DNA from 2 places in the Micromonospora sp. NPDC049139 genome. Region 2 is predicted to be linked to the other one. Evidence: riboswitches for the same ligand, from Rfam matches in the RefSeq annotation. Region 2 holds a riboswitch; the other holds the start of a gene.
What was found. Region 2 has a riboswitch for thiamine pyrophosphate ahead of thiE (thiamine phosphate synthase). Riboswitches for the same ligand answer to the same signal wherever they lie in the genome.
Positions count from the first base shown of each region.

Region 1: it holds a riboswitch for thiamine pyrophosphate, as region 2 does, so the genes downstream of both, ACZ6Q9_RS28075 (ECF transporter S component) here and thiE (thiamine phosphate synthase) in region 2, are expected to answer to the same signal.

Region 1 is NZ_JBVJHK010000021.1:10,523-24,621, reverse strand. It holds gene ACZ6Q9_RS28105 (hypothetical protein) at 1-132, shown strand, start outside; gene ACZ6Q9_RS28100 (hypothetical protein) at 332-1,027, opposite strand; gene ACZ6Q9_RS28095 (sensor histidine kinase) at 1,184-2,389, shown strand; gene ACZ6Q9_RS28090 (response regulator) at 2,386-3,045, shown strand; gene ACZ6Q9_RS28085 (energy-coupling factor transporter transmembrane component T family protein) at 3,152-3,952, opposite strand; gene ACZ6Q9_RS28080 (ABC transporter ATP-binding protein) at 4,053-5,468, opposite strand; gene ACZ6Q9_RS28075 (ECF transporter S component) at 5,579-6,169, opposite strand; TPP riboswitch at 6,242-6,347, opposite strand; gene ACZ6Q9_RS28070 (permease) at 6,547-7,548, shown strand; gene ACZ6Q9_RS28065 (TIGR03943 family putative permease subunit) at 7,545-8,354, shown strand; gene ACZ6Q9_RS28060 (alpha/beta fold hydrolase) at 8,384-9,214, shown strand; gene ACZ6Q9_RS28055 (sugar isomerase domain-containing protein) at 9,287-10,036, shown strand; gene ACZ6Q9_RS28050 (DUF6328 family protein) at 10,168-10,671, shown strand; gene ACZ6Q9_RS28045 (acyl-CoA dehydrogenase family protein) at 10,787-12,814, shown strand; gene ACZ6Q9_RS28040 (hypothetical protein) at 12,869-13,036, opposite strand; gene ACZ6Q9_RS28035 (RNA-guided endonuclease InsQ/TnpB family protein) at 13,068-14,099, opposite strand, start outside.
Region 2 is NZ_JBVJHK010000002.1:575,975-590,073, reverse strand. It holds gene rpsD (30S ribosomal protein S4) at 1-463, shown strand, start outside; gene ACZ6Q9_RS06235 (DNA-directed RNA polymerase subunit alpha) at 562-1,584, shown strand; gene rplQ (50S ribosomal protein L17) at 1,619-2,179, shown strand; gene truA (tRNA pseudouridine(38-40) synthase TruA) at 2,249-3,079, shown strand; gene ACZ6Q9_RS06220 (hypothetical protein) at 3,260-4,180, opposite strand; gene ACZ6Q9_RS06215 (class I SAM-dependent methyltransferase) at 4,713-5,318, shown strand; gene ACZ6Q9_RS06210 (ABC-F family ATP-binding cassette domain-containing protein) at 5,360-7,039, shown strand; gene ACZ6Q9_RS06205 (aldo/keto reductase) at 7,069-8,031, shown strand; gene ACZ6Q9_RS06200 (DUF559 domain-containing protein) at 8,298-9,230, opposite strand; TPP riboswitch at 9,353-9,461, shown strand; gene thiE (thiamine phosphate synthase) at 9,456-10,082, shown strand; gene thiO (glycine oxidase ThiO) at 10,076-11,305, shown strand; gene thiS (sulfur carrier protein ThiS) at 11,296-11,496, shown strand; gene ACZ6Q9_RS06180 (thiazole synthase) at 11,501-12,271, shown strand; gene ACZ6Q9_RS06175 (thiamine phosphate synthase) at 12,340-13,107, shown strand; gene thiD (bifunctional hydroxymethylpyrimidine kinase/phosphomethylpyrimidine kinase) at 13,104-13,892, shown strand; gene thiC (phosphomethylpyrimidine synthase ThiC) at 13,910-14,099, shown strand, end outside.

The sequences.
Region 1 (14,099 bases), on a different contig from region 2:
GTCCCGGCGTTGCCGGCGGCGGCGCCGTCGACGAAGGCCGGTCCGCCCGTCAGGGGTTCCGGGGCCCGCAACCCCGGGGGCCGGAGCCAGCAGGCACCCCAGGCCCGCCGGTACGCCTTCCGGCGCAGCTGACGGGCGGCACCTCCGCCAGCCCGTCGCCCAGGGACCGGCAAGCGGAGTCTGCGTCGGCCGCGGCCACCCGGCAGCACCTCCGCAGGCGTCGCGCCCGGCCCTGCTGTCGAGGCTGGCGCGGCCCGACGAAGGGGCGGGCCCGGGACGCCAGGGCGGGGCCGCGGCTGACGCCGCGACCCCGCCCGGCCCCCGGCCCGGGTCAGGAGCGCGTGGCCACCGGCGCCTCCGTCCGGTCCGTCGCCTCGGCCGGACGATCCCGGTTCACGCCGACCGCCAGGCTGGACAGCCCGGCCGCCATCAGCACGCTCACCACGATCTTGAGCGGGGCGCCCTCGCTGACGAAGTCGAGGACCTGCCCGCCGGTGAGGACGAGCGGCACCCACAGCGACACCATGCCCGCGCGCCAGGTCCCGAAGGCCAGCACCAGAAGACCGATCATCCAGCCCAGCAGCCATGTGGCGAACGACGCCATCACGAACGGGTCGTTGTCGAGGGCGTCGACGACCGGTCGGGCGGCGTCGGCGTCGACGCCGGCGCCGGCGAGGGCCCCGAAGAAGGCGTTGTAGTGCCAGAGGTGGACGGTGGAGAAGTAGAGCCCGAGCAGGGTGATGCCGCCGCCGATCGTGGCGACCAGCGGCTTGCGCCGCCCGAGCGTCACGGCCAGGCCGGCCATCGCCGGTACGAGCAGCAGGTGCGTCAGGGCGAACAGGACGGTCTCCACCCGCCACGCGCCGAGGTGCCCGGCGGCCAACGCCACGTTGCCGGCGGTCTCGGACACGTCGTCGGGGAACATCACCCAGTAGAACGCGTTCGCGACGCCGTAGAGAACGCCGGCCGCAGCCAGCGCGACCGCCGTCAGCCGCCGGCCGTACCGTTGCCCGGTCCTGTCATCCATCGTGGTCTCCCATCGAGAAGTGTGTGGTGGACGCTAGGAGCCGGCCCCGGGGCCGATCGTCGGCCGACGGGTTGAGCCGAAGGTGGAGCCTCCGTCTGGCCTTCTACACCCGTGGGTGGACGCCCGGCCACGCTCGCCGCCGATACCCTTCGCACCATGTCAGCCGCCGTCCCCGACAACCGACGTCTCCCGCGGGGTCTCGTCGTCGCCACCGTCGCCGGTCTCGCGCTGTTCGGGTTCGGCCTGGCCGAGCTGTACGTTCCGATCGCCGGCTACGTCGAAGGCGAGGGTCCCGACCTCGCGGCGCTGCCCGCCGGCTGGCTCGCCGCGCTCACCGTGCTGCTCGTCGGCTACGGCCTCGCGGTCGCGGCCTGTACGACGTACCCGCGAGCGGCGGCCGTCCTCGCCGGCGCCTGCTTCACCGCGCAGAGCTTCACGCCCGTCCTCCCGGAGTGGCCGGTCGTGCCGCTGCTGGCGCTGGTCCTCGCCTGCTTCGGCTGCATCGCCGTCGGGGGACGCGCCGCGCCGACCGTCGCCACGGTTAGCTACTTCGCCGCACTCGGCATCGAGAACACGGCCGCCGGCGACTCGGACTGGGTGTTCATCGTGTTCGTGGGGCTCGCGGTGCTGGGCCCCGGCTACGCGGTCCGGATGCGCCGCGCGCAGGCGGTACGCCTGGTCGCCCTCGCCGCCGAGCGGGAGGCAGCCGCGCGGACCGACGAGCGGCTGCGGGTGGCCCGGGAACTGCACGACATCGTCTCGCACGGCGTCTCCGCGATGGTGCTGCAAGCCGGCGCGGCCGAGGCCGTGCTCGACTCGGACCCGCGCCAGGCCCGCGAGTCACTGGAGGCGGTGCAGGAGGTGGGGCGCGACGTCGTCACCGAACTGCGCCGGCTGCTGGTCATTTTGCGCGGCTCGGAACCGGCGCCGGAGGCGCTGCCCTCGCTGCGACAGCTCGACGCGTTGACCACCGCGGTACGCGTCACCGGCGGCCGGGTCGAGGTCACCGTCACGGGCGACCTCGACCTGGTCCCGGTCGCCGCCGACGTCAGCGCCTACCGGATCCTCCAGGAGGCCCTGACGAACGCCGCCCGGCACGCCCCGGGCGCTACCGTTGCCGTCTCGGTCGACGTGGCCGACGCCCGCCTCCGGCTGCACGTCGTGGACGACGGGCCCGGCACCGCCCGCCGTGGCGTCGGCACGGGCCACGGGTTGACCGGCATCCGGGAACGGGCCGGTCTGTTCGGCGGCACGGTCACCACGGGCCCGCGCGAGCAGGGCGGCTTCGAGGTCCGCGTGGAGCTTCCGTTGGGTCTCGACGGCTCGGCGCCCGCGCTCTCCCCGACGGGCACGACGGCGTGACCCGGGTGCTCATCGCCGACGACGAGGCCCTCGTCCGCGGTGGACTCCGGATGATCCTCGGCACGCAGCCCGACATCGAGGTGGTCGCCGACGCGGCCGACGGCGAGGACGCCGTGCTGCTCGCGGCACGCCTCAAGCCCGACGTCGTCCTGATGGACATCCACATGCCGCGGCTGGACGGCATCGCCGCGACGGAACGGATCCTGGCGGAGTGCGCCGACATCCGGATCATCGTGCTGACCACCTTCGACCTCGACGAGTACGTCTACCGGGCGCTGCGGGCCGGCGCGTCCGGGTTCATGCTCAAGACCACCCCGCCGAAGGATCTCGCGGGCGCCCTGCAGGCCGCCGCGCGTGGCGACGCGCTGCTGTCCCCGTCGATCACCCGCAGGCTGATCGACCACTACACGGCGACGGCGCCGGCGGCGACCGCGGGCAGCCCAGGCCTGGCGGAACTGACCGCCCGGGAGACGGAGGTGCTGCGGATGATGGCGGACGGCCTGTCCAACCGGGAGATCGCCCACCAGCTCTTCCTCGGCGAGGCGACGGTGAAGACGCACGTCAACCGCATCTTCGCCAAGCTCGGGGTGCGCGACCGGGTGCAGGCCGTCGTGCTGGCGTACCAGACCGGCGTGGCCCAGCTCCGGCGCCGGTAGGGCGAGGCGACCGCCGGGCCTCGGCCGCCGGACTCGTGGCGGCGGCGACCGCCGCAATCGTGGCGGCGGCGACCGCCGGACGTGGCGCCGACAGCCGCCGTGGCGGTCAGCCGATCAGTGGCCGGAAGGTTCCCGCCAGGACGCTGACCGCCAGCGCCGCGCCGGCCAGCAGCGCCGCCCCGGCGATCAGCAGCCCGTCGGCGGCGACGAAGCGTTGCCGTCGGGCGACCGTACGCGGGGTGCCGGCGTCGAAGCCGCGGGCGTCCATCGCCACGGCCAACCGGGTGCCCCGGCGGATCGCCCCGACCAGCAGCGCGAAGGCGGTGGAGGCGAACAGTCGCAGCTTCGCCAGCGGGTTGCGTCCCGCCGCCACCCCGCGGGCGCGGCGGGCCATGGCGATCATCTGCCACTCCTGCCCGAGCAGCGGCACCAGCCGGAACGCCGCCAACGCCCCGATGGCGAACCGGGCTGGCGCCTTCGCGTTCTGGATCAGGGCGTCCGCCAGGTCGGTGGGGTCGGTGGTGGCGAACACGATCACGCCGGGCAGTGCCACGGCGAACATGCGCAGCACCAGGCCGAGCGCGGTGAGCAGCACCCCGGAGGTGACCACCGCGGGGCCGGCCTCGACCAGCACCCGGCCGGAGCGCTCGGCCGCGAAGAGCACCAGCGTCACCACGATGCCGACCGCGCCGACCAGCAGCGGCCCGGCCCGCCGGGCCAGCACCCGGAAGCGGACCCCGAACAGCGGCAGCACGGCCAGCTCGACGGCGATGGCGATCGCCGGGGCCACCGGGTCCAGGGTGGCGACGAGGATGAACGAGAACACCAGCGCCGCGGCGAGCTTGGCCACCGGGTTGCGCCGGGCCAGCGGCGCGTCGGGGGCGGCGACCGGTTCGAGGGTGATCACGGCCGCTCCGGGACGGGACGGGCGCGGCGTGCGGCCGGCGCCGGACCGGTCATGGTCCGGCGACGCCGCGGGTGCGCGGCCGGCGCGTTGTGCGAGCTGGTCACGGCCGCTCCAGGGTGACGCGCCGGTCCGCCAGAGCGGCCACGAACTCCGGGTCGTGGGTGACGGCGACCAGGCCGTGCCCGGCGTCGCGCAGTTCGGCGAAGAGGTTCACCAGCTCCAGCCAGGTCCGCCGGTCCTGGCCGAAGGTGGGTTCGTCGCAGACGAGCAGGCGGGGCGCGGTGGCCAGGGCCGTCGCCACGCTCAGTCGCCGCGCCTCCCCACCCGACAGGGTGTACGGGTTGGCCGCGGCGAGCTTCGTCAACCGCAGCCGGGACAGCAGGTCGTCCACGGTGGACCGGACCGCCGTCTCGGGCTGGCCGGTGCGGCGCGGGCCGAGGGCCAGCTCGTCGAAGACGGTGGTGGCGACGAACTGGTGCTCCGGGTCCTGGAAGACCGAGCCGATCCGCCGGGCCAGCGCCGGGGCGCGCCAGCGGTGCGGGGGAGTGCGGGCGTCGGAGCCGGCCAGTGCCGCCGTCGCCACGACCCGGCCGGCTCCCGGCTTGAGCAGCCCGCCGAGCAGCAGCGCGAGGGTCGACTTCCCGGCCCCGTTCGGGCCGAGCACGGCGAGCGCCTCGCCGGCGCGTACCGCCAGGTCGACGGCGGCCAGCCGGGGCGGCAGGCCGAGCCGGTCGGCGGTGAGCAGCAGGTCGCCGGCCGGCGCGGTGGCGTGGCGGGGCGGCACGGGCCGGCCGGGCACCCAGACGCCCGCGGCGGCGAGCGCGTCGCCGTGGGCGCCGAAGACGGCCTGGGGCGTGCCGTCCGCGCGGACGCCGCCGCCCGGTTCGAGCACCACCACCCGGTCGACCAGCGGCAGCGCCTCGGCGACCCGGTGCTCGACCAGGATCAGGGTGGTGTCGGCGTCCAGCGCGCCGGCCACCGCCGCGCGGACGAGCGCGGCGCCGGTCGGGTCCAGGTTGGCGGTCGGTTCGTCGAGCAGCAGCAGCCCGGGCCGCAGGGCCAGCACCCCCGCCAGGGCGAGGCGTTGCTGCTCGCCGCCGGAGAGGGCCGCGGTGGGCCGGTCCCGGTGGTACGGGAAGCCGACCCGGGCCAGCGCCTCGTCGACGCGGGGCCAGATCTCCCCGGCGGGGACCCCCCGGTTCTCCAGCCCGAACGCCACGTCGTCGCCGCTGCGGGCCATCACGAGCTGGGTCTCCGGGTCCTGGAAGACGATGCCGACCCGGTCCCGGCCCTTGCGGGGGTCGAGCCCGTCGACCTCGACGGTGCCCTCCTGTTCGCCCGAGTCCTCGGGCAGCAGCCCGGCCAGCGCGGCGAGCAGGGTGCTCTTGCCGGCGCCCGACGGCCCGAGCAGCAGCACCCGCTCGCCGGCCTCGACGCGCAGGTCCACCCCGCGCACGGCCCACGCCCGGCGCCCGGCGTGCCGCCACCCGAACCCCCGCAGTGTCACCGCCCCCACGCCGTCCCCCTTCCGGCCCGCGCGCGGGCGTCGACCATGAGGTTGGCGGCACCCACGGAGATCCACGTCGCCGTCCACCTCATGATCAACCCCGATTCCGGTGGTGCGGGTCAGACGGCGGCGCGTTCGCGGCCGGCGGGGAAGCGGTCCAGGACGCCGGTGCCCGCCAGGGCGCGGGTGAGGGCCCAGCCGCCGGCGCCGGCGACGGCGGCGGCGCTGACGACGGTGAGCAGGGCGTACGGGACCCGGTAGCTGCCGAGCGCGTAGTCGACGTTCCAGACGAAGAAGTCGAACAGCGCCGCGCCGAGGCCGGTCAGCGCCCCGGCGAGCAGCGCGGTGGGCAGCCGGAACGAGCGGTACCGGAACGCGGCGAAGGCCACCTCGGCGCCGAGCCCCTGGATGAGGCCCTGGACGATGGTGATGCCGCCCCACTCCGAGCCGAGCAGCGCGGAGACCGTCGCCGCCACCGCCTCGCAGAAGAGCGCCGCGCCGGGCTTGCGGATCACCAGGCCGCCGAGTACGGCCGGGACCAGCCAGACGCCGTACATGATCGCCTGGCCGGCCGGGAAGAACGCGAACGCCGGGTCGACGGCCCGCCACAGCAGGCCCCAGGCCCAGAAGATGACGCCGAACGCCACCGCGATCACCGCGGCGATGACGACGTCGAGTGTGCGCCACCGGGTGGTCGTGTTGTCTCGCATGATTGCTCCCAGTCCTGAACGCGAACCAGGAGAAGACGCACGCCGCGCCCGGTGTGCCCGGACGGCGGCGCGGCTGGAGGTCGACCGAACTCCCTGCGCTGGCATTACCCAGATCAGGTTCGAGGGTCTGCGGGCGGTGCCCGCACTCTCAGCGCTGTGCGCTCCCCTGTCGGATGTGAAGTTGTCGCGCCGACGCTAACACCTTTGAAGATCATCGGGCAAAGTGATCTTTTCGCTGGTCACCAGCGAGTTCGCTCGATCTCGTCGGTTCCGGCCGGTACGCTCGGGCGGCCACTGGCGGAATCGGCGGAGGAAACCACGTGACATCCGAGGTTGACCGCTCCGTGCCGGATGGGCGCGCCCCGGGGTCGGTCGGTGTGGCCGCGCCGGGCGTGCCCCCGCAGGAGCCGGCGGGCGGCGGCGGGAGCGCCTGGCGGTTCGGGTCGGTCGAGGCGCTCGCGGTCCTGCTGGTCCTGCTGGTCGTGTTCCGTGAGCCGCTCGCCGGGGCCCTGTCCGCGCCCTGGCTGCAGACCTGGACCACCGTCTTCGTCTCGGTCATGGTGCAGGCGGTGCCGTTCCTGGTCTTCGGGGTGGTCCTCTCCGCCGTGATCGCGGTCTTCGTGCCCCGGTCGTTCTGGGCCCGGGCGCTGCCCCGGCACCCCGCGCTCGCGGTGCCCGTGGCGAGCGCGGCCGGCGTGGTGCTGCCCGGCTGCGAGTGCGGGTCCGTGCCGATCGCCGGGTCGCTGATCCGGCGCGGGGTCACCCCGGCCGCCGCGCTGGCCTTCCTGCTCGCCGCCCCGGCCATCAACCCGATCGTGCTCACCGCCACCGCGGTGGCCTTCCCCGACGACCCGGAGATGGTCCTCGGCCGCGGCGTCGCGAGCCTGGTCGTCGCGATGGTGATGGGGTGGCTGTGGCTGCGCCTCGGCCGGGCCGACTGGATCCGGCTGCCGCGCCGGCCGGAGCTGGACGACGGCCCGCGCGGGCGGGCGTTCTGGGCGGCGGTCCGGCACGACGTCACCCACGCCGGCGGGTTCCTGGTGGTCGGCGCGGCGGCCGCCGCCACCATCAACGTCGTCGTGCCCGAGCGCTGGTTGCAGACGCTCGCCGAGGACCCGGTGCTCTCGGTGCTCGCGCTGGCCGTGCTCGCGGTGCTGCTCTCCCTCTGCTCGGAGGCCGACGCCTTCGTGGCCGCCTCGCTGTCGCAGTTCTCGCTGACCGCCCGCCTGGTCTTCCTGGTGGTGGGGCCGATGGTCGACCTCAAGCTCATCGCGATGCAGACCGGCGTCTTCGGCCGGCGGTTCGCGCTGCGGTTCGCCCCGGCCACCTTCGCGGTGGCCGTCGCGGTTGCCGCCGCGACCGGGGCGGTGCTGCTGTGAACCGGCAGGCGCAGGCCGTCGTCCTGCTGCTGCTCGGGGGCGCCGTGGTCCGGGCCAGCCTCACCGACCTCTACCTGCGCTACGTCAAGGAGGGGCTGCGCCCCTTTTTGGTCGCCGCGGGCCTGCTGCTGGTCGTCGCCGCGGTCATGACCCTCTGGTACGAGCTGCGTCCCGCCCTCCGGCGCCCCGCCGCGTCCCCGACCGCCGACGGCGAGCACGAGCGCGCCGGCGGGGACCACGAGCGCGCCGACGGCGAGCACGAGCGCGCCGGCCGGGACGAGGCCGCCGACCACGGGCACGGCCACCACGAGCCGCGGATCGGCTGGTTGCTGATCCTGCCGGCGCTGGGTCTGCTCCTGGTCGCCCCGCCCGCCCTCGGCTCGTACGCGGCCGGGCAGGCCGGCACCGCGCTCTCCGCTCGGCAACAGCCGTCCGACTACCCGCCCCTGCCCGACGGCGATCCGGCGCAGGTCAGCGTGCTCGACTACGCCTCGCGGGCGCTGTTCGACCGGGGCGCGTCGCTCGGCGGGCGACGGGTCCGGCTGACCGGTTTCGTCACCACCGGCCCCGACGGCCGACCGCTCCTGGCCCGGATGGTGCTCTCCTGCTGCGCGGCCGACGGGCGGCCGGTCAAGCTGGGCCTGACCGGCGCCGCCCCCGAAGGGCTCGCCGACGACACCTGGATCGAGGTGACCGGCCGCTACAGCGACCGGATCGCCCGGGACCCGGTCAACGACGCCGAGATCCCCTACCTCGACGTGGAGTCCTGGCGGCAGGTGCCCACCCCCAAACGCCAGTACGAGTGACCCCGCCCGCCCTGGGTAGGCTGGCGATCATGCGGATCGAGGCGCGGGGGCTCACGTTCGACGTACGCGTCGGCGGTCCCGAGGGCGGCGCGCCCGTCCTGCTGCTGCACGGCTTTCCACAGCACGGCGGGGAGTGGGACGACGTCGTCCCGCCGCTGCACGCCGCCGGCCTGCGCACCTACGCGCCGGACCAGCGCGGCTACTCGCCGGGCGCGCGGCCCGAGGCGGTCGAGGCGTACCGGATGCCGGAGCTGGTGGCCGACGCGGTGGCCGTGCTGGACGCGCTGGGCGTCGACGCGGCGCACCTCGTGGGGCACGACTGGGGCGCGGTGGTGGCCTGGGACCTGGCCGCCCGCCACCCGGAGCGGGTCCGGACGCTGACCGCGGTCTCCGTGCCGCACCCCGCCGCGATGGCGCACGCGCTGGCCGAGGACCCGGGGCAGAAGGCGCGCTCGGCGTACATCGTGCTGTTCCGCAAGCCGGGCAGGGCGGAGAGGGCGCTGCTGGCGCTGGGCGCGACCGGGCTGCGCCGGATGCTGCACGGGGTCGGCGACGACGAGCGGGTGGCCGCGTACGCGGACCCGATGCGCGAACCCGGCGCGCTGACGGCGGCGCTGAACTGGTACCGGGCGATGTCCCGGCGGGACATGGCGGCCACCGGGCCGGTGCCGGTGCCGACCACCTTCGTGTGGAGCGACCGCGACATCGCGATCGGCCGGACCGCGGCCGAGGCGTGCGCCGGCCACGTGAGCGCCGACTACCGCTTCGTCGAGCTGCCCGGGGTGAGCCACTGGATCCCCGACGAGGCACCCGCCCCGCTGGCCGAGGCGATCCTGGCCCGGGTGCTGGGCCCGGCCTGACCGGTGCGGCCTCGCCCCGCCGGGAGTGGCCGGGCGTTCCCGACGGACGTACGACATGGACGGAGGAGAGACATGACGGTGAGCGCCGAGGACTACCTGGCCGTGGTGACCGAGACGATGCAGCGGGTGGCCACGAGCCAGCGCGAGGCGGTGGGGCGGGCCGCCGACCTGATCGCCGACGCGGTGCGCGCCGACGGGGTGGTCCACGCGTTCGGCACGGGCCACTCGGAGGCGCTGGCGATGGAGATCGCGGGCCGGGCCGGCGGGCTGGTGCCCACCAACCGGATCGCCCTGCGGGACCTGGTGCTGGTCGGCGGCGCGCCGGCCGACGTGCTCGGGCCGCTGCTCGAACGCGATCCGTCGGTGGCGCACCGCCTCTACGAGCTGGCCCCCGTCAGCCCCGGGGACGTCTTCGTGCTGGCCTCCAACTCCGGCGTCAACGGCGCGATGGTGGAGTTCGCGTCCCTGGTCAAGGAGAAGGGGCACGGGCTGGTCGCGATCACCTCGGCGCAGCACTCCGGGCAGATGACCTCGCGCCACCCGTCGGGGCGCAAGCTCGCCGACGTCGCCGACGTGGTGCTCGACAACGGCGCCCCGTACGGCGACGCGACGCTGCCGCTGCCCGGCGGCGGTGCGGTCGGCGCGGTCTCGTCGATCACGGCGGCGCTGCTGGCGCAGCAGATCACGGTCGAGGTGGTGGCCCGGCTGCTCGCCGCGGGGGAGCGGCCTCCGGTCTACCTGTCGGCCAACATCGCCGGCGGCGACGAGCACAACAACGCCCTGGAGGCCCGGTACGCCGGCCGGATCCGCCGCGGCTCCTGAGCGGAGCGGGCCGGCGTGTGCCGGGCTCGCGCGGGCGACGTGAGACGGTTTCGCGGCTCCGTCGGTGGGGCATCAGCGTTGCTGCCGACGGGCGAACCCCGTCGGCAGTACCGTCTGACCGGAGGTAGCCCGTGTCCAAGGAAACCGAGCGGCAGCGCTGGCAGCGCAACTTCGCCGACCTGTTGCAGGAGCTGCGGGTCGCGCAGACCGGCGTGCAGATCCTCTTCGCCTTCCTGCTGACCCTGCCGTTCAGCAACGGGTTCACCAGGACGAGCGGTTTCCAGAAGGACGTCTACATCGTCTCGTTGCTCGCGGCCGCCGCCGCGACCGCGATGATCATTTCCCCGGTGGCGTTCCACCGCGCGCTGTTCCGGCAGGGCCGCAAGCCGGAGCTGGTCCGGTTCGCCCACCGGATGGCCAGCGCCGGCCTCGCCTTCATGCTGATCTCGATGGTCAGCGCGGTGCTGCTGATCACCGACTTCGTGCTGGACCGGGGCGTCGCCCTGCTGCTCAGCGGCGCCACGGCGATCTGGTTCCTCACCTTCTGGGTGTTCCTGCCGTTCGCCCGGCGCAACTGGGGCGAGGACGACATCGACGACGAGGACGACGACCCCCGACACCTACCCGGCGACTGACCCGGGTCGACGAAACTCGATCTTCACCGAACGCTACCCCTGGGTAACACCCGGGGGTAGCGTGCTGTTTGTCGAGCACGTCGACGCAGCCGGACCGAGGTTCGAGGGGGCAGCCGTGACCACGACGCAGAACAGCCGACCCACGCCGGACGGATCCGGCGCCGACCAGCCCGCGGCGAAGGACACCGAAGGCGTGCCGACGGCCGGCGCGGCCGGGCCGCTGCCGAAGGAGGCGGGGCAGGTCTCCGAGAAGGAGGCCCGCCAGGTCGCCGAGGCGGCCCGCGAGTCCTCGTGGGACCGACCCAGCTTCGGCAAGGAACTCTTCCTCGGCCGCCTCCGACTCGACCTGATCGACCCCTGGCCGCGCCCGGACGCGGCGGACGTCGCCCGGGCCGACGAGTTCCTCGGCCGGTTCCGCGAGTTCCTCACCTCCGAGGTGGACGGGGCGGCAATCGAACGGGACGCGTCCATCCCGGACGACGTGTTCCACGGTCTGGCCCGGCTCGGCGCGTTCGGCATGAAGGTCGACCGGTCGTACGGCGGGCTCGGGCTGAGCAACCTGCACTACTGCCGCGCGCTCATGCTGGCCGGCTCGGTCAGCCCGGCGATCGGTGCGCTGCTGTCGGCACACCAGTCCATCGGGGTGCCGCAGCCGCTGAAGATGTTCGGCACCGCCGAGCAGAAGCAGCGCTTCCTGCCCCGCCTCGCCGCCGGCGAGGTGTCCGCGTTCCTGCTCACCGAGCCGGACGTCGGCTCCGACCCGGCCCGGCTGGCCACCACCGCCGAGCCGACCCCCGACGGCACCGGCTACCGGCTCAACGGGGTGAAGCTCTGGGCCACCAACGGCACCGTCGCCACCCTGCTCGTGGTGATGGCCCGGGTCCCCGCCGCCGAGGGGCGGCGTGGCGGGATCACCGCCTTCGTCGTCGAGGGCGACGCCGAGGGCATCACGATCGAGCGGCGCAACGCCTTCATCGGCCTGCGCGGCCTGGAGAACAGCCTCACCCGCTTCCACGACGTCTTCGTGCCGAACGAGAACGTCATCGGCGGCGAGGGCAAGGGCCTGAAGATCGCGCTGACCACCCTGAACACCGGGCGGCTGTCGCTGCCGGCCATGTGTGTGGGCGCCGGCAAGTGGGCGTTGAACGTGGCCCGGGAGTGGGCCGCCGACCGGGTGCAGTGGGGCCGGCCCGTCGGCGAGCACGAGGCGGTGGCCCAGAAGCTCTCCTTCGTCGCCGCGACGACGTACGGCATGGAGACCATGCTCGACCTGTGCTGCCTGCTGGCCGACGACGACCGCAACGACATCCGGATCGAGGCGGCGCTGGTCAAGCTCTACGCCAGCGAGATGGCCTGGAGGATCGCCGACGAGCTGATCCAGATCCGGGGCGGTCGCGGCTACGAGACGGCCGACTCGCTGGCGGCGCGGGGCGAGCGCCCGGCCGCGGTCGAGCAGCTGCTGCGCGACCTGCGGATCAACCGGATCTTCGAGGGCTCGACCGAGATCATGCACCTGCTGATCGCCCGCGAGGCGGTCGACGCGCACCTGTCCGTCGCCGGCGACATCATCGACCCGGACGCCGGGCTCGGCCGCAAGGCGAAGGCCGGCGCGCGGGCCGGCGTCTTCTACGCGAAGTGGCTGCCCACCCTGGCCGTAGGCAAGGGCCAGCGCCCGTCGGCGTACGGCGAGTTCGGCCCGCTCGCCGGCCACCTGCGGCAGGTCGAGCGCGCCTCGCGCAAGCTGGCCCGGTCGACGTTCTACGCGATGTCCCGGTGGCAGGGGAAGATGGAGCGCAAGCAGGCGTTCCTCGGCCGGGTGGTGGACATCGGCGCGGAGCTGTTCGCGATGTCCGCCGTCTGCGTGCGCGCCTACGCCGAGCGGGACACCCGGCCGGAGAACGTCGAGCTGGCCGACCTGTTCTGCCGGCAGGCCCGGGTCCGGGTCGACGCGCTCTTCACCGCCCTGTGGGACAACACCGACTCGGTTGACACGGCCGCCGCGAAGCGGATCCTGGCCGGGCGCTACGCCGGCCTGGAGGAGGGGGTGGTCACCCCGGCCGACGACCTGCCCTGGGTGGCGCGCTGGTCGCCCGGCCCGTCCGCCGCCCCCGACGTCCGCCGCCGCATCCCGCCCTCGGCGTGACACCGGCCCGCCCGGGTGCCGGGCCGGTGTCCGACCAGCCCGGCAGCCGGCGGGTCAGCTCGCGACGGCCCAGGCCAGGATCGCCGCGAGGAGCAGCCCGTTGAGCACGGCCAACCCCAGGTACGCGGCCGGCGGGATCTTGCGGCCCTTGCGGACGAAGTTGACCAGCACGGCGGCGTAGCCGAGCAGCAGGATGGCGATGACGACCAGGAAGTAGAACACCCGACGACCTTAGTGCGGTGTCCACCAACGTTCACCAGGAGTCCGGTGGTGTGTTGTGGATCCTCGCCGTGTGGGCGAGCGACTCCCCACTGGTTGGTGGGGCGGGCCACCGCGGGCCAACTGGGCCCTCGCGCCGCCCGGGTGGGCGGCGGGGGTCACGCCGGGACCGGCCGGCGCCGGGGAGGTGCCGGCCGACTCGACGGTGCGTGACCACCCCGGGCAGCACTACAGGTGATGTGGGGGTGGTGGGTCCGCCGCCCGGGGTGCGGGTGGCGATGCTGGCCGCCGCGACGAGGTCACGGTGGCCCGAGAACTGGCAGTGCAGGCAGGTCAGGGTCCGCCCACGCGGCTTCGGTATCCGGTGGCAGGTGGGGCAGGTGGAGGACGTGCCGCGTTCGTTGACGAGGTGGACGGTGATGCCGGCGAGGGTGGCCTTGTCGGTGAGGATCTGCAGGAGGCGCCCGATCTGCCACTGCCGTAGCCGCAGGTTGTGTCGCCGCCCCGCCGGCAGGTCCAGGACCCCGCGTGGATCACCGACGTGCAACACCCCCACCCGCTGACCGACCGCCCAGCCGACGACGGTGCGGGCGGCCTCGTGTTGGGCCTGTCGCACCCGCCGCCGATGCCGACCCTCCACCACCCGAGTGCGGGCCCGGTACTGGCGCCACCGCCGCGACCCGCGCTGGCCCGGTTTCGGTGCCCGGCGGGCGACGGCATGTTGGCGGGCTTTGGTGTCGGCCAGGTGCATGCGATGCTCGGCGCGGATCGCCCGCCCCGACACCAACAGCGCCTCCCCGCCGGGGCCGGCGACGGCGTACGGGTGGATGATCCCCACGTCCACGCCCGCCACCCTGGCAGGGTCCGGCCCCTCACCCGCTGGATACACCGTGATCGGGACTTCGGCGGTGACGTCGAGGAACAGGCGGCCGCCCTCACACAGCAGGGTGATCGAGCGGACCTGCTCGACCGGATACGGCACCTGACGGGCCAGGCGCACCCACAACCCCGGCGTGCCCTTCGCGGTGGGGATGCGCACGCGGTGGCCGTCGAGGGTGAACGTGCC
Region 2 (14,099 bases):
CCAGCTCCGTGAGAAGCAGAAGGCCCGCCGTGTCTACGGCGTGCTGGAGAAGCAGTTCCGCGGTTACTACGAGGAGGCCGTGGCCAAGCAGGCCAAGACCGGTGAGGTCCTCCTGCAGATCCTCGAGTCGCGGCTGGACAACGTGGTCTACCGGGCCGGCTACGCCAAGTCCCGGGACATGGCCCGCCAGCTGGTCAAGCACGGTCACTTCACGGTGAACGGCAAGAAGGTCGACATCCCGTCGTACCGCGTCAAGGAGCACGACATCATCGAGGTCCGGGGCAAGAGCAAGGAGCTCACCCCGTTCATCGTGGCGCAGGCCGAGGCCGGCTCGCGGTCGGTTCCGGCGTGGCTCGAGGCGATCCCCAGCCAGATGAAGATCCTCGTGCACTCGCTCCCGGCTCGCCAGGTCATCGACACGCAGGTCCAGGAGCAGCTGATCGTCGAGCTCTACTCCAAGTAGTCGGAGCTCGTTGCGGTGGCCCGCCCGACACGGGCGGGCCACCGGAACAGTTTGTCGTGGGCGTCATATGGCGGGCGCCCCGGAAGAGAAGAGAAGACATGCTCATCAGCCAGCGACCGACCCTCTCCGAGGAGTCGATCAACGAGACCCGGTCCCGGTTCACCATCGAGCCGCTGGAGCCGGGCTTCGGCTACACCCTGGGCAACTCGCTGCGGCGTACGCTGCTGTCGTCGATCCCGGGTGCGGCGGTCACCTCGATCAAGATCGACGGTGTGCTGCACGAGTTCACCACGATCCCCGGTGTCAAGGAGGACGTGGTCGAGCTCGTCATGAACATCAAGGAGCTCTGCGTCAGCTCCGAGCACGACGAGCCGGTCAGCATGTACCTGCGCAAGCAGGGCCCCGGCGACGTGACCGCGGGTGACATCCAGCCGCCGGCCGGCGTCTCGGTGCACAACCCCGACCTGAAGCTCGCCACCCTCAACGGCAAGGGCCGGCTCGACATGGAGCTGACCGTCGAGCGGGGTCGCGGCTACGTCACGGCGGCGCAGAACAAGCAGGCCGGCGCCGAGATCGGCCGGATCCCGGTCGACTCGATCTACTCGCCGGTGCTCAAGGTGACCTACCGCGTCGAGGCGACCCGTGTCGAGCAGCGGACGGACTTCGACCGGCTGATCATCGACGTCGAGACCAAGCCGTCGATGGGCCCGCGTACCGCGCTGGCCTCGGCCGGCTCGACGCTGGTGGAGCTGTTCGGCCTGGCCCGGGAGCTGGACGAGACCGCCGAGGGCATCGACATCGGGCCGTCCCCGCAGGACGCCCAGCTCGCGGCGGACCTGGCGCTGCCGATCGAGGAGCTGGACCTGACCGTCCGCTCCTACAACTGCCTCAAGCGCGAGGGCATCAACTCCGTTGGTGAGCTCATCGGGCGTACCGAGGCCGACCTCCTCGACATCCGCAACTTCGGTCAGAAGTCGATCGACGAGGTCAAGATGAAGCTCGCCGGGATGGGACTGGGGCTGAAGGACTCGGCCCCGAACTTCGACCCGGCGCACGTCGTGGACACCTTCGGCGAGGCCGACTACGACACCGACGACTACCGCGAGACCGAGCAGCTCTAGTCCGCGCTGCCGCCACACCTGAGGAGCACCAAGCATGCCCACGCCCACCAAGGGCCCCCGCCTCGGCGGCAGCCCCGCGCACGAGCGGCTGATGCTGGCCAACCTGGCCACCGCGCTGTTCCAGCACGGCAAGATCCAGACCACCGAGACGAAGGCCCGGCGGCTGCGTCCGCTGGCCGAGCAGCTCATCACCAAGGCCAAGCGCGGCGACCTGGCGTCCCGCCGGCGGGTGCTGGGCGTCGTCAAGGACAAGGACGTGGTCTACGCCCTGTTCGACCAGATCGCGCCCCGGTACGCCAACCGCAACGGTGGCTACACCCGGATCGTGAAGACCGGTCCGCGCAAGGGTGACGCCGCGCCGATGGCGATCATCGAGCTGGTCGAGGAGCTTCAGGTCGCCGAGCCGAAGGCGAACAAGAAGACCGCCGCCCGCAAGGCCGCGCAGCAGGACAAGGTCGAGGCGCTCGCCCCGGCCGAGGAGGCCCCGAAGTCGAACTCGGGCGACCAGGACGCCGAGGCGCCCGTGTCGGCGTCCGGCGACACCGCCGCCGCCCGCGAGGACAGCGACGAGGCCGGCGAGAACGACAAGGCCTGATCCAGGCCACCGTCGGGCCCGGCACCCCTTGTGGGGTGCCGGGCCCGACCCCGTGAGGCGGAGGTACGAGTGGACGAGCGCACCCGACTGCGGCTGGACGTCGCGTACGACGGCACCGGCTTTTCCGGCTGGGCCGCCCAGCCGACGCGGCGTACGGTCGCCGGGGTGCTCGTGGAGACCCTCGACCTGGTGCTCGGCGCGGGGACGGCGACGGGGTTGACCGTGGCGGGCCGCACCGACGCCGGGGTGCACGCCACCGGGCAGGTCTGCCACGTGGACCTGCCCACCGCCGTGTGGCGGGAGCACGAGGGGCGGCTGCTGCGCCGGCTGGCCCGGCTGCTCCCCACCGACGTGCGGGTGCGGGCGATGACCGAGGTGCCCGCCGACTTCGACGCCCGGTTCTCGGCCACCTTCCGCCGCTACGAGTACCGGGTCACCGACGCGCCGTGGGGCGCCGAGCCGCTGCGCCGGCACGAGGTGCTGGCCTGGCCGAAGCCGCTCGACCTGGACGCGTTGAACGCCGCCGCGGCGGGGCTGGTGGGGGAGCACGACTTCGCCGCGTACTGCCGGCGCAAGGAGAACGCCACCACGCTGCGCGAGGTGACCAGGCTGGACTGGCGGCGGGATCCCGACGGGCTCCTCGTGGCCACCGTGCAGGCCGACGCGTTCTGCCAGGCGATGGTGCGCAGCCTGGTCGGCGCGATGCTGGTCGCGGGGGACGGGCGCCGTCCGGTCGGGTGGCCGGGCAGCCTGCTGACCCGCCGGGAACGCTCCAGCGAGGTGACCGTGGCCCCGGCGCACGGGCTGACCCTGGTCGCCGTGGGCTACCCCGACGACCCGGCCGAGTACGCCCGCCGCGCCGAGGCGACCCGCCGGCTGCGCGTCCCCGTGGAGGGTTGACCGCAGGGACGCGTCCGGCGTACGCCATCTCGGCGGGTCGGCGCCGAACCGGCCAGGGTGCCGGCCGTTGGCGCTGCTGCGGACGTACCGGGTCGACCTGGGCGGTGACCCCGTCGGGGTGCCGAAGGGAACGGGTGCGCGGCCCGGTGGCCCGCGCACCCGTCCAGACCCGGGGGCTCGTCACGCGCCCGGCAGTTCGCTCCCGTCCTGTGTGCCGGTGCGGTCCGCGCCCTCATCGGTCGGCTGGCCGGCCGTCCCACCGTTCGCCCGGCGCTCCAGCACGCCCTGGTTGAGGTGCAGCTCGATCATGTCGAAGAGGATCTCTCTGGCCTTCGTGTCGCCCGACCTGATCGTCTCGCCGTCGGCGCGGGCGACCACCGCGTACGCGAGGTAGTGGCCGCGCACCTGCCAGCCGACCCGCGCCGGCGCGGTGGCGATCGCCTCGGTGCCGTTGTCGGCCGGCATGCCCCGGAATCGGCCCTGCCGCTCGTCGAGCATCTGCCGGATCCGGTCGCGGGCGCGTTCGGCGCTGGCGCGGTCGGTCAGGTTGAACAGGCCGGCGGTCACCAGGTGGTCGCCGTCGGGCGTGCGCAGGGTGGCCCGGACCACCTGGTTGCAGCCGAGCCGGACCAGCAGGTCGGCGACCTCCCCGGTGGCCGCGACCGCGCAGCTGGCGCTGGAGTGGGTCTTCAGCACCCGGTACGCGGGCTGCCCGTCGGCGACGACGAGCTGCGTGCCGGGGAACAGCTCCTTGGCCGTCAGCGGCCCCTGGTCGGTGTCCCGGGAGTCGAGGTCGTGCGCCCCGGCCTCGGCCGACTCGGCCACCTGGGGCTGGCCGGTGGGCGTGGCCTGCGGCGTCCGGTCGCGCTCGACCAGCAGGGCGGCGGCGCCGAGGCCGCAGAGCGCGAGCAGCACGAGGACGGCCGCGCCGCCGACGAGCACCTGCCACAGCCGGCCGCCGCTTCGCTGCGGCACGGGGCGCTCGACCGCCACGGGTGCCTCGACCGCTACGGGTGCCTCGGTGGCCACGGGCGCCTCGGCCGCTACGGCCGGCTCGGCCGGTGCCGGCGACACCTGCACGTCCGGCCGCGCCGGCGACACCTGCACGTCCGGCGGGGCCTGCGCGTCCGGCGGGGCTTGCGCGTCCGGCGGGGCTTGCGGGGCCGGCGGAGCCTGCGGGGCCGGTGGGGCTGGCGGAGCCTGCGGGTCGGGCGGTACCTCTGCCTGTGGCGCTGACGGCGCCTGTGGCGCTGGTGGCGGCGTCTGCGGCGCCTGTGGTGCTGGCGTGTGCCGCGCGGGGGACACCGGGGCCGAGGCGCGGACCGGCTCCGGCTCGGCGGGGGGCGGCGCGACCCGGTTGGGCCGGGGCAGCGACGGCGTCGGGAAGCGGGACGGGGAGGGACCGGCCGGCGGACCGGCACCGAGCACCGAGCGGCCGGACCGGGGCTCCGGGTACTCCATGAATGCTTCCTCATCGGACTCGTACCGATACACCATGTCGCCCAGGGTAGGAGGCATTGTCCCTTTAGGGGGTAATAACGGGAAATTGGGTGCCTGACTGTTTCGTGTCGTGCTGTGTCCGCTCCTCGGCCCCGGACCAGCCGGTGGCGAGGGCGGTGCGAGAATTGCCCGCGTGACCGGCGACCACTACTTCACCGCTGAACCCGCGACTGCCGCCCACCCGCGTGAGGTCGAGTTCGCCGTCGCCGGCCGCGACTACACCCTGACCTCCTCCGGCGGGGTCTTCTCCGCCACCCGCCTCGACCCCGGCACGGCGGTGCTGCTGCGCAAGGCCGAGCTGCCGCCCGCCGACACGGCCGGCGCCCTGCTCGACCTCGGCTGTGGCTTCGGGCCGATCACCTGCGTGCTGGCCACCTCGGCGCCGTCGGCGACCGTCTGGGCCGTCGACGTCAACGAGCGGGCCCGGGAGCTGACCGCGGCCAACGCGGCGCGGGTCGGCGCGGCCGACCGGGTACGCGTCGCCGAGCCGGACGACGTGCCCGCCGACGTGACGTTCGCCCAGCTCTGGTCCAACCCGCCGATCCGGGTCGGCAAGGACGACCTGCACCGGATGCTGCTGCGCTGGCTGCCCCGGCTCGCCCCGGACGGCGTCGCCTGGCTGGTGGTCGCCCGCCACCTCGGCGGCGACTCGCTGCACCGCTGGCTGGCCGAGCAGGGCTGGCAGGTCGAGCGGCACGCCAGCCAGAAGGGCTACCGGGTGCTGCGCGTCACCCGGTAATTGGTTGGGCCGCCCGGCGGGTGCTCGGGCAGGATGCCGACGTGGGATACGTGGACGTGGCAGCCGTCGGGCACCTCCTCCCCGACGGGCGGGAACTCTTCACCGACGTCTCGTTCCGGGTCGGGGAGGGCGCCAAGGTGGCCCTGGTCGGGCCGAACGGCGCCGGCAAGACGACGCTGCTGCGGATGGTCGCCGGCGACCTGCCGGTGAAGACCGGCGCGATCGCGCGGGCCGGCGGGCTGGGCGTGATGCGCCAGTTCATCGGCATGATCGGCGACGAGTCCACACTGGCCGACCTGGCGCTGTCGCTCGCCCCGCCGGCGCTGCGCGACGCCGGCCGCCGGCTCGCCGAGACCGAGGCGGCCATGCGGGCGGCCGAGGTCCGCGGCAAGTACAGCACCGCCGCCGGCAAGGCCCAGCTGGCGTACGCGGACGCGCTCGCGGCCTGGGGCGAGGCCGGCGGGTACGACGCCGAGGTGCTCTTCGACACCGTCGCCACCATCGTGCTCGGCCTGCCGTGGGACGGTGCCCGGGAGCGGCCCGTCCGGACCCTCTCCGGCGGCCAGCAGAAGCGCTTCGCCCTCGAACTGCTGCTGCGCGGCCCCGACGAGGTGCTGCTCCTCGACGAGCCGGACAACTTCCTCGACGTGCCAGGCAAGCGCTGGCTGGAGGGGCGGCTGCGCGAGTCGGCCAAGTCGGTGCTCTACGTCTCGCACGACCGGGAGCTGCTGGCACACACCGCCGACCGGGTCGTCGCCGTGGAGGGCGGCAGCGCCTGGGTGCACCCCGGCGGCTTCGCGAGCTGGCACTCCGCGCGCGTGGCCCGGCACGCCCGCCTCGACGAGCTGCGCAAACGCTGGGACGAGGAACACCAGAAGCTGCGCGAGCTGATGCTGATGTACAAGCAGAAGGCCGCGTACAACGACGGGATGGCCTCGCGCTACCAGGCCGCACAGACCCGGTTGCGCAAGTTCGAGGAGGCCGGGCCGCCGCCCGTACCGCCGAAGGACCAGGACATCCGGATGCGCCTGACCGGCGGGCGGACCGGCAAGCGCGCGGTGGTCTGCGAGCAGCTGGAGCTCGACGGCCTGACCTACCCGTTCGACCTGGAGATCTGGCACGGCGACCGGGTGGCGGTGCTCGGCGCCAACGGCACGGGGAAGTCGCACTTCCTCCGGCTGCTCGCCCGCGGCGGCAGTGACCCCGACCCGGCCAACGGCCCGGTCGACGGCGCGGCGGCGCTCGCGCCGGTCGCGCACGACGGGGTGGCCCGGCTCGGCGCGCGGGTGCGCCCCGGGCACTTCTCGCAGACCCACGACCGGCCGGAGCTGATGGCGAAGACCCTCGTGGAGATCCTCTGGCGGGGGGACGACCACCGGGCCGGCATGGACCGGCACGCGGCGATGGCGGCGTTGTCCCGGTACGAGTTGGCGGGGCAGGGCGACCAGCGCTTCGGCACCCTCTCCGGCGGGCAGCAGGCGCGGTTCCTGGTGCTGCTGCTGGAGTTGTCCGGCGCGACGCTGCTGCTGCTCGACGAGCCCACCGACAACCTCGACCTGGCGTCGGCGGAGGCGCTGGAGGCAGGGCTGACGGCGTTCGAGGGAACTGTGGTCGCGGTGACCCACGACCGCTGGTTCACCCGATCGTTCGACCGGTTCGTCCTCTTCCGCGGCGACAACGAGGTGGTGGAGACCCCCGAGCCGGTCTGGGACGTTGGCTGAGGCGTCCCCGGGCGGCCGGCCGGCATAGGGTGGATCTCGTGACTGAGATGACCTACCGCCGGTTGGGCGACTCCGGGCTCGTGGTGTCCGTCGTCGGCATCGGCTGCAACAACTTCGGCCGCAAGCTCGACCTCGACGGGACCCGGGCGGTGGTCGACGCCGCGCTGGACGCCGGGATCAACTTCTTCGACACCGCCGACATCTACGGCGAGCCGCAGGGCGGCTCCGAGGAACTGCTGGGCCAGGCGCTCAAGGGCCGCCGCGACGACGTGGTGGTGGCCACCAAGTTCGGCATGGACATGCACGGCCTCAACGGCCCCGACTTCGGCGCCCGGGGCGCGCGGCGCTACATCGCCCGCGCCGTGGAGGCGTCGCTGCGCCGGCTCGGCACCGACCACATCGACCTGTACCAGATGCACGAGCCCGACCCAGGCACCCCGATCGACGAGACCCTCGCCGCGCTGGACGACCTGGTCCGCGCCGGCAAGGTGCGCTACCTGGGCAACTCCAACTTCGCCGGGTGGCAGATCGCCGACGCGGACTGGGTGGCGTCGTCCACCGGCCGGTCCCGGTTCATCAGCGCGCAGAACCACTACAGCCTGCTGGAACGCTCCGCCGAGGCCGAGGTGGTGCCGGCCTGCGAGCGGTTCGGCCTCGGGCTGCTGCCGTTCTTCCCGCTGGCCAACGGCCTGCTGACCGGCAAGTACAAGCGCGACCAGGCCCCGCCCGCCGGCAGCCGCCTCGCCGGAGGCGGCCGGTACGCCCAGCGCTTTGCCGCCGCCGACTGGGACACCATCGAGGCGATCGAGGCGTACGCGAACGAGCGGGGGCTGTCGATGCTCCAGGTGGCCATCGGCGGGCTGGCCGCCCTGCCGGCGGTGACCTCGGTGATTGCCGGCGCCACCACGCCCGAGCAGGTGCGCTCCAACGCGGAGGCGGGCGCGTGGCAGCCCACCGACGAGGACGTCGACGCCCTCCGCGCCATCCTCTGACCCACGTCGACACCGCCCCGGCACCGCATCGCGGTGCCGGGGCGGTGTCGACGTCGCGCCCGCCCAGGCCCGGGCTGCCACGGGTGGAACACCACGCACGTCTCCGACACTGGGAGGCAGCCCTGGTGTTCCACCCGTCCCCGTCACCCTTCCCCGCGCGCCCGTCTCGGCCGGCTGCGGGGCGGTTGTCCCGTGGGCCTGCCGGGCGGGCGCTGGTTACCTGGCCGGGGGGAACGTGCGCCGGCGCGGGTGGAACGGGACGGCTGTCACCGTGGGCGGGTGACAGCCGTGCTGTTCCGCTCGTCGGCGCGTTCGCGCAGGGCGGCGGTGACGAGGCGTACCGTCCGGGTCCGGTGCCGGAGCACATCGTCGGCGGTGAAGCGGAGGACGATCCAGCCGGCCGCGCGCAGCGCGTTCAGCCGGGCGACATCCTGGCGGAAGTGGGCGCGCTCGCGGTGGTGGTCGCCGTCGTACTCGACCGCGACGCGCAGGGCGGGCCAGGCCAGGTCGACCCGACCGACGAACCGCCCCCGGGCGTCGCGCACGTCGTGCTGCGCCGTGGGTGGGGGCAGCCCGGCGTCGAGCAGGAGGAGCCGCAACCGGGTCTCCATCGGGGACTCGCTCAGCGGCTCGGCCAGCGCCAGCACCTCGCGCAGCAGCGGCAGCCCGGGCCAGCGGGGCCGCGTCTCGGCGTACGCCCGCAGGGCCGGCAGCCCGACCACCCGGCGGTGCAGCAGGGCGTCGAGGGCGACGAGGGCCTCGTCGCGCGGCCCTCGTCGCGCGAGGTCGAACGCCGTACGCAGCGGTGTGGTGACCGGTAGGCCACCGAAGCGGGTCAGGTCGCTGGCCGGTAGCGCCGAGCGGGTGACGGCCAGTTGTGGGTGCGGGCGCAGCCGTGCCGGCCGAGAAAGAAGCACGCTGACCGCCGCGCCTCGGGGCAGCAGGTCGACGCCCCACAGGTACGCGGCGCTCGGCCCGGCGATCGCGGCACCGGCGGGCAGGAGCAGGGCGACCGCGTCGCACCAGAGCCGATGGTCGGCTGCGCGCAGGGCGTCCCGGTGCACGTACACGTCGGGGAGCAGGCGTTGCCAGGTCGGACCGCGCAGCATGGCGCGGGTCAGCAGCCCCTGCGTGATCGCGGTGCTGCCGCGGAACGGCAGGAAGGCGAGCCGGGGCGGGACCCGGGCGGGGGAGGGCATCCGGACAGCATCGCGTGACGGGCCGGTCACGCGCCGCCCCGATCGTCGGCTTCGGACGGTCGGTGTGAAATCCGCGTCCCGCCCTTGGCGGATCCGGCGATCCGTCGTACGGTGACACGCGCAAGTGACCCACGGGAGCCCGGTGCACCGGGCTGAGAGGGGGGCTGAGAGCCCCCGACCGTCGAACCTGATCCGGGTAATGCCGGCGCAGGGAGGAGTGTTGCCGTGCCGTCCCTTGGGCGACTGCATCTGATCACCGACACCCGACCCGGGCGGGATCCGCTGGCCGTGCTGCGGGCTGCCCTCCCCGTGGCCCGCGCCGAGCTGGTCGTGCAGGTCCGCGTCACCGACGACGCCACCGACCGGGAGGCGTACGACCTGGCCCGCCGGGTGGTCGCGCTCTGCGCGCCGTACGACGTCCCCTGCCTCGTCAACGACCGGCTGCACGTGGCGCTGGCGGTGGGCGCCGCCGGCGGGCACGTCGGCGCGGACGACCTGCCGGTCGGGGCGGCCCGCCGGGTGCTCGGCGCGACCGCCGTGCTCGGGGCCACCGCCCGCGAGCCGGGGACGGCCGCCGAGGCGGTCGCCGCCGGGGCCAGCTACCTGGGCGTGGGCCCCTGCCACGCCACGAGCACCAAGACCGGCCTGCCGGCGCCGATCGGCCCGGCCGGGGTGCGCGCCGTCACCGCCGCCGTGGACGTACCGGTGGTCGCGATCGGCGGGGTGACCGCCGCGAACACGCCCGCGCTGCTGGCCGCCGGGGCGTACGGGGTGGCGGTGGTGGGGGCGCTGTCCGGGGCGGCCGATCCGGCCCGGGCGACGGCGGAGCTGCTGGGAGCGCTGGGGTGCTGAGCCGGCCGGACGTCGCCGTGGTGGGGGCGGGACCGGTCGGGCTGGCGATCGCCTGGCGTTGCGCGGCGCGCGGCCTCCGGGTCGCCGTGCACGACCCCGCCCCGGGCTCCGGCGCGTCGCACGTCGCCGCCGGGATGCTCGCCCCGGTCGCCGAGGCGTACTTCGGCGAGCATGAGCTGACCGGGCTGCTGACCGCCTCCGCCGCCCGCTGGCCGGCCTTCGCCGCCGAGCTGACCGCCGCCACCGGCGCGGACGTCGGCTACCGCACCGAGGGCACGCTGATGGTCGGGCTCACCGCCGACGACCTGGCCGAGGCGCGCCGGCTGTGGGCGTACCAGCAGGGTCTCGGGCTGCCGGTGACGCCGCTGCGCCCCTCGGTGCTGCGGGACCGCGAGCCGGCGTTGGCGCCCCGGGTGCGCGGCGGCGCGCTCGCCGCCACCGACCACCAGGTCGACCCGCGCCGGCTGGTGCCGGCGCTGCGCACGGCCGCCGAACGGGCCGGCGCCACGCTGGTGCCCGCCGCCGTGCGCCGGCTGTCCGACCTGGACGCGCGCGTCACGGTGGTGGCGGCCGGCTGCGGGGCGGCGGCCCTGACCGGGCTGCCGGTGCGGCCGGTGAAGGGCCAGGTGCTGCGGCTCCGCGCGCCCGGCGGCGGCGCGCCGGGCTTCCGACACGTCATCCGGGGGTACGCCGACGGCGAGCACGTCTATCTCGTGCCCCGCGACAGCGGGGAGGTGGTGGTGGGCGCGACCGTCGAGGAGCGCGCCGACACCGACGTCTCCGCCGGGGCGGTGCTGCGCCTGCTCCGCGCCGCCGTCGACCTGCTGCCGGAGCTGGCCGAGTACGACCTCGTCGAGACCCTCGCCGGCCTGCGCCCCGGCACCCCGGACAACGCCCCGATCCTCGGCCCGCTGCCCGGCCGGCCGGGCGTGCTCGCCGCGACCGGGCACCACCGGCACGGCATCGTGCTCACCCCCGTCACCGCCGACCTGGTCGCCGACCTGGTGGTCACCGGTACGGCGGACCCGCTGCTCGCCCCCTTCACCCCGAACCGGTTCGCGCCGGCCGCCACCGCCGATCCGGCTGTCACCGCCGATCCGGCTGTCACCGCTGGGCAGGCCGGCACCGCTGGGCAGGCCGGCAGCGTCGGGCCGGTGGTCCGGGCCGCCGCCGACGACCGGTCCGGCGCCTACGCACCCGAGGAGGAGCACACGTGGAACTGACGGTGAACGGCGCCGAGCGCAGCCTGCCCGGCGGCTCGACCGTGGCGGACCTGGTCCGCGCGGTCACCGACCAGCGGCGCGGCCTCGCCGTCGCGGTCAACGGGGAGGTCGTGCCGCGTACCGGCTGGCCGGCGACCGTGCTGCGCGACGGCGACCGGGTCGAGGTGCTCAGCGCCGCCCAGGGCGGGTGACGCGGTGAGCCTCGACCTGGGCGGCGTGCGCCTCACGTCCCGGCTGATCCTCGGCACCGGTGGCGCGGCCAACCTGCGCGTGCTGGAGGACGCGATCCGCGCCTCCGGCACCGAACTGGTCACCCTGGCCCTGCGCCGCGTCGACACCGCCCCCGGCACCGCCGGCGGGCTGCTGGACCTGCTCGACCGGTGCGGGGTGCGGCTGCTGCCGAACACCGCCGGCTGCTACACGGCGGGCGAGGCGGTCAAGGTGGCCCACCTGGCGCGGGAGGCGTTCGGCACCGACTGGGTGAAGCTGGAGGTGATCGGCGACGAGCGCACGCTGCTGCCCGACGGGGTGGAGCTGCTGCGCGCCGCCGAGGAACTCGTTGCGGACGGGTTCGTGGTGCTGCCGTACACGTCGGACGACCCGATTCTGGCGCGGCGGCTGGCCGACGTCGGCTGCGCCGCGGTGATGCCGGCGGGCGCGCCGATCGGCTCCGGGCTGGGCGTGTCGAACCCGCACCACATCCGGCTGATCCGGCAGAGCGTCGACGTGCCGGTGATCCTGGACGCCGGCATCGGCACCGCCTCCGACGCGGCGCTGGCGATGGAGCTGGGCTGCGACGCGGTGCTGCTGGCCAGCGCGGTCACCAGGGCCGCCGACCCGGTGGCGATGGCCACCGCGATGCGGTACGCGGTCGAGGCGGGGCGGCTCGCGTACGGGGCGGGCCGGATCGCCCGTCGCTTCCACGCCCTGGCATCCACCCCCGACGACGGACGGCCGGACCTGTGACCCGCCCCGGTCCCGTTCCGGCGGATCCTGGTGCGGAAGCGCCCCTGGCGGGGCCGTTTCCTACCAGGATTCCGCGTGGGCCGTCCGGCGTCGTTCTGCTGACCGACCGGTGGCAGGCGGGGCGGCCGTTGACCGAGGTGGTCGCCGGGGCGGTGGCCGGGGGAGTGCGGTGGGTGGTGCTGCGGGAGAAGGACCTGCCCCGCGCCGACCGCGTCGCCATCGCCGCCGACCTGCGTTCGATCCTCGCCGAGGCGGGCGGCACCCTGGTCGTCGCCGGGCTCGACCCGCTCGACGGGGACGCGGTGCACCTGCCGTCGGCCGGCCCGTACCCGCCGCCGCGTCTCGGCCTGGTCGGCCGCTCCTGCCACAGCCGCCCCGAGCTGGCCCGATTGACCACCGAGGACTACGCGACCCTGTCGCCGGTCTTCTCCAGCCGCACCAAACCCGGCTACGGTCCACCGCTACGTCCGGACGGGCTGTGGGAACTGATCGAGGCCAGCCCCGTGCCGGTCCTCGCGCTGGGCGGGGTGGAGACCCCGGAGCACCTGCACGCCTGCATCGCGGCCGGAGCGGCGGGAGTGGCGGTGCTCGGCGCGATCATGCGCGCCGACGACCCGACCGAGGTGGCCGCCACGCTCACCGCCGCCTTCCGGTCGACGGTCTCCCCGCCGCCGCGTACCGCGCAGGACCGCGCGGAGGTCTCCGGTACGGGGCTGCGGCCGACCGTGCCCACGGAGGGATCAAGCTTGACCGCCCGGAGTGGGCACGGTCGGCCGCAGCCCCCCAGCGCCACCATGCCGCGGTCCCCGACCCCAACCATCCTGGGGGGCCGATGACACCCACCACCGTGCTCACCATCGCCGGCTCGGACTCCGGCGGCGGAGCGGGCATCCAGGCCGACCTCAAGGTCTTCGCCGCCCTCGGCGCGTACGGCACCAGCGTGATCACCGCGGTCACCGCGCAGAACACGAGGGGCGTCGACGCCGTCCTGCCGCTGCCGCCGCGCACGGTCACCGAGCAGCTCGACAGCGTGCTCGCCGACTTCGCCGTGCGGGCCGTCAAGACGGGCATGCTGGGCACCCCGGCCATCGCCGACGCGGTCGCCGACGCCGCCCGGGACGGTCGGCTGCCGCACCTCGTTGTCGACCCGGTGCTCGTCGCCACCAGCGGGCACCGGCTGGGCACGGTCGCCGCAGCCGAGCGGTTGCTGCCGTACGCCCGGGTGGCGACGCCGAACTGCGCGGAGGCGGCGGTCCTCCTCGGACGCCCGGTGACCACGGTCGAGGAGATGGTGGCCGCCGCCGAGGCGCTGGCCGCCGGCGGGCCGGAGCACGTGGTGGTGACCGGCGGCGACGTGGACTCCGACGGCGAGGCGGTCGACGTGCTGCACGGCGACGGGGTCACCACGCTGCTCCGCGCGCCCCGGGTCGCCACCCGGCACAACCACGGCACGGGGTGCACGTTCTCGGCGGCCGTCGCCGTCCGGCTGGCGCTGGGCGACCCGGTGCCGACGGCGGTCGCCGCCGCCAAGGAGTACGTCTTCCGCGCGCTGACCGGCGGGCGGGACTGGGAGTTGGGCGCGGGACGCGGCCCGCTGGACCACTTCGGGTGGTCCGCATGAGCACAGGGGAGGCTGTCGTGCAGGCACGTCGCAAGGTCCATGTGGAGGGGTCCCGGCCGGATGTCCGGGTGCCCTTCGCCGAGGTGGAGTTGACCGGCGACAACGCGCCGGTCCGGCTCTACGACACATCCGGGCCCGGGTCCGACCCGGAGGTCGGGCTGCCGCCGTTGCGCGGGCCGTGGATCGCCGAGCGCGGGGACGTGGCCC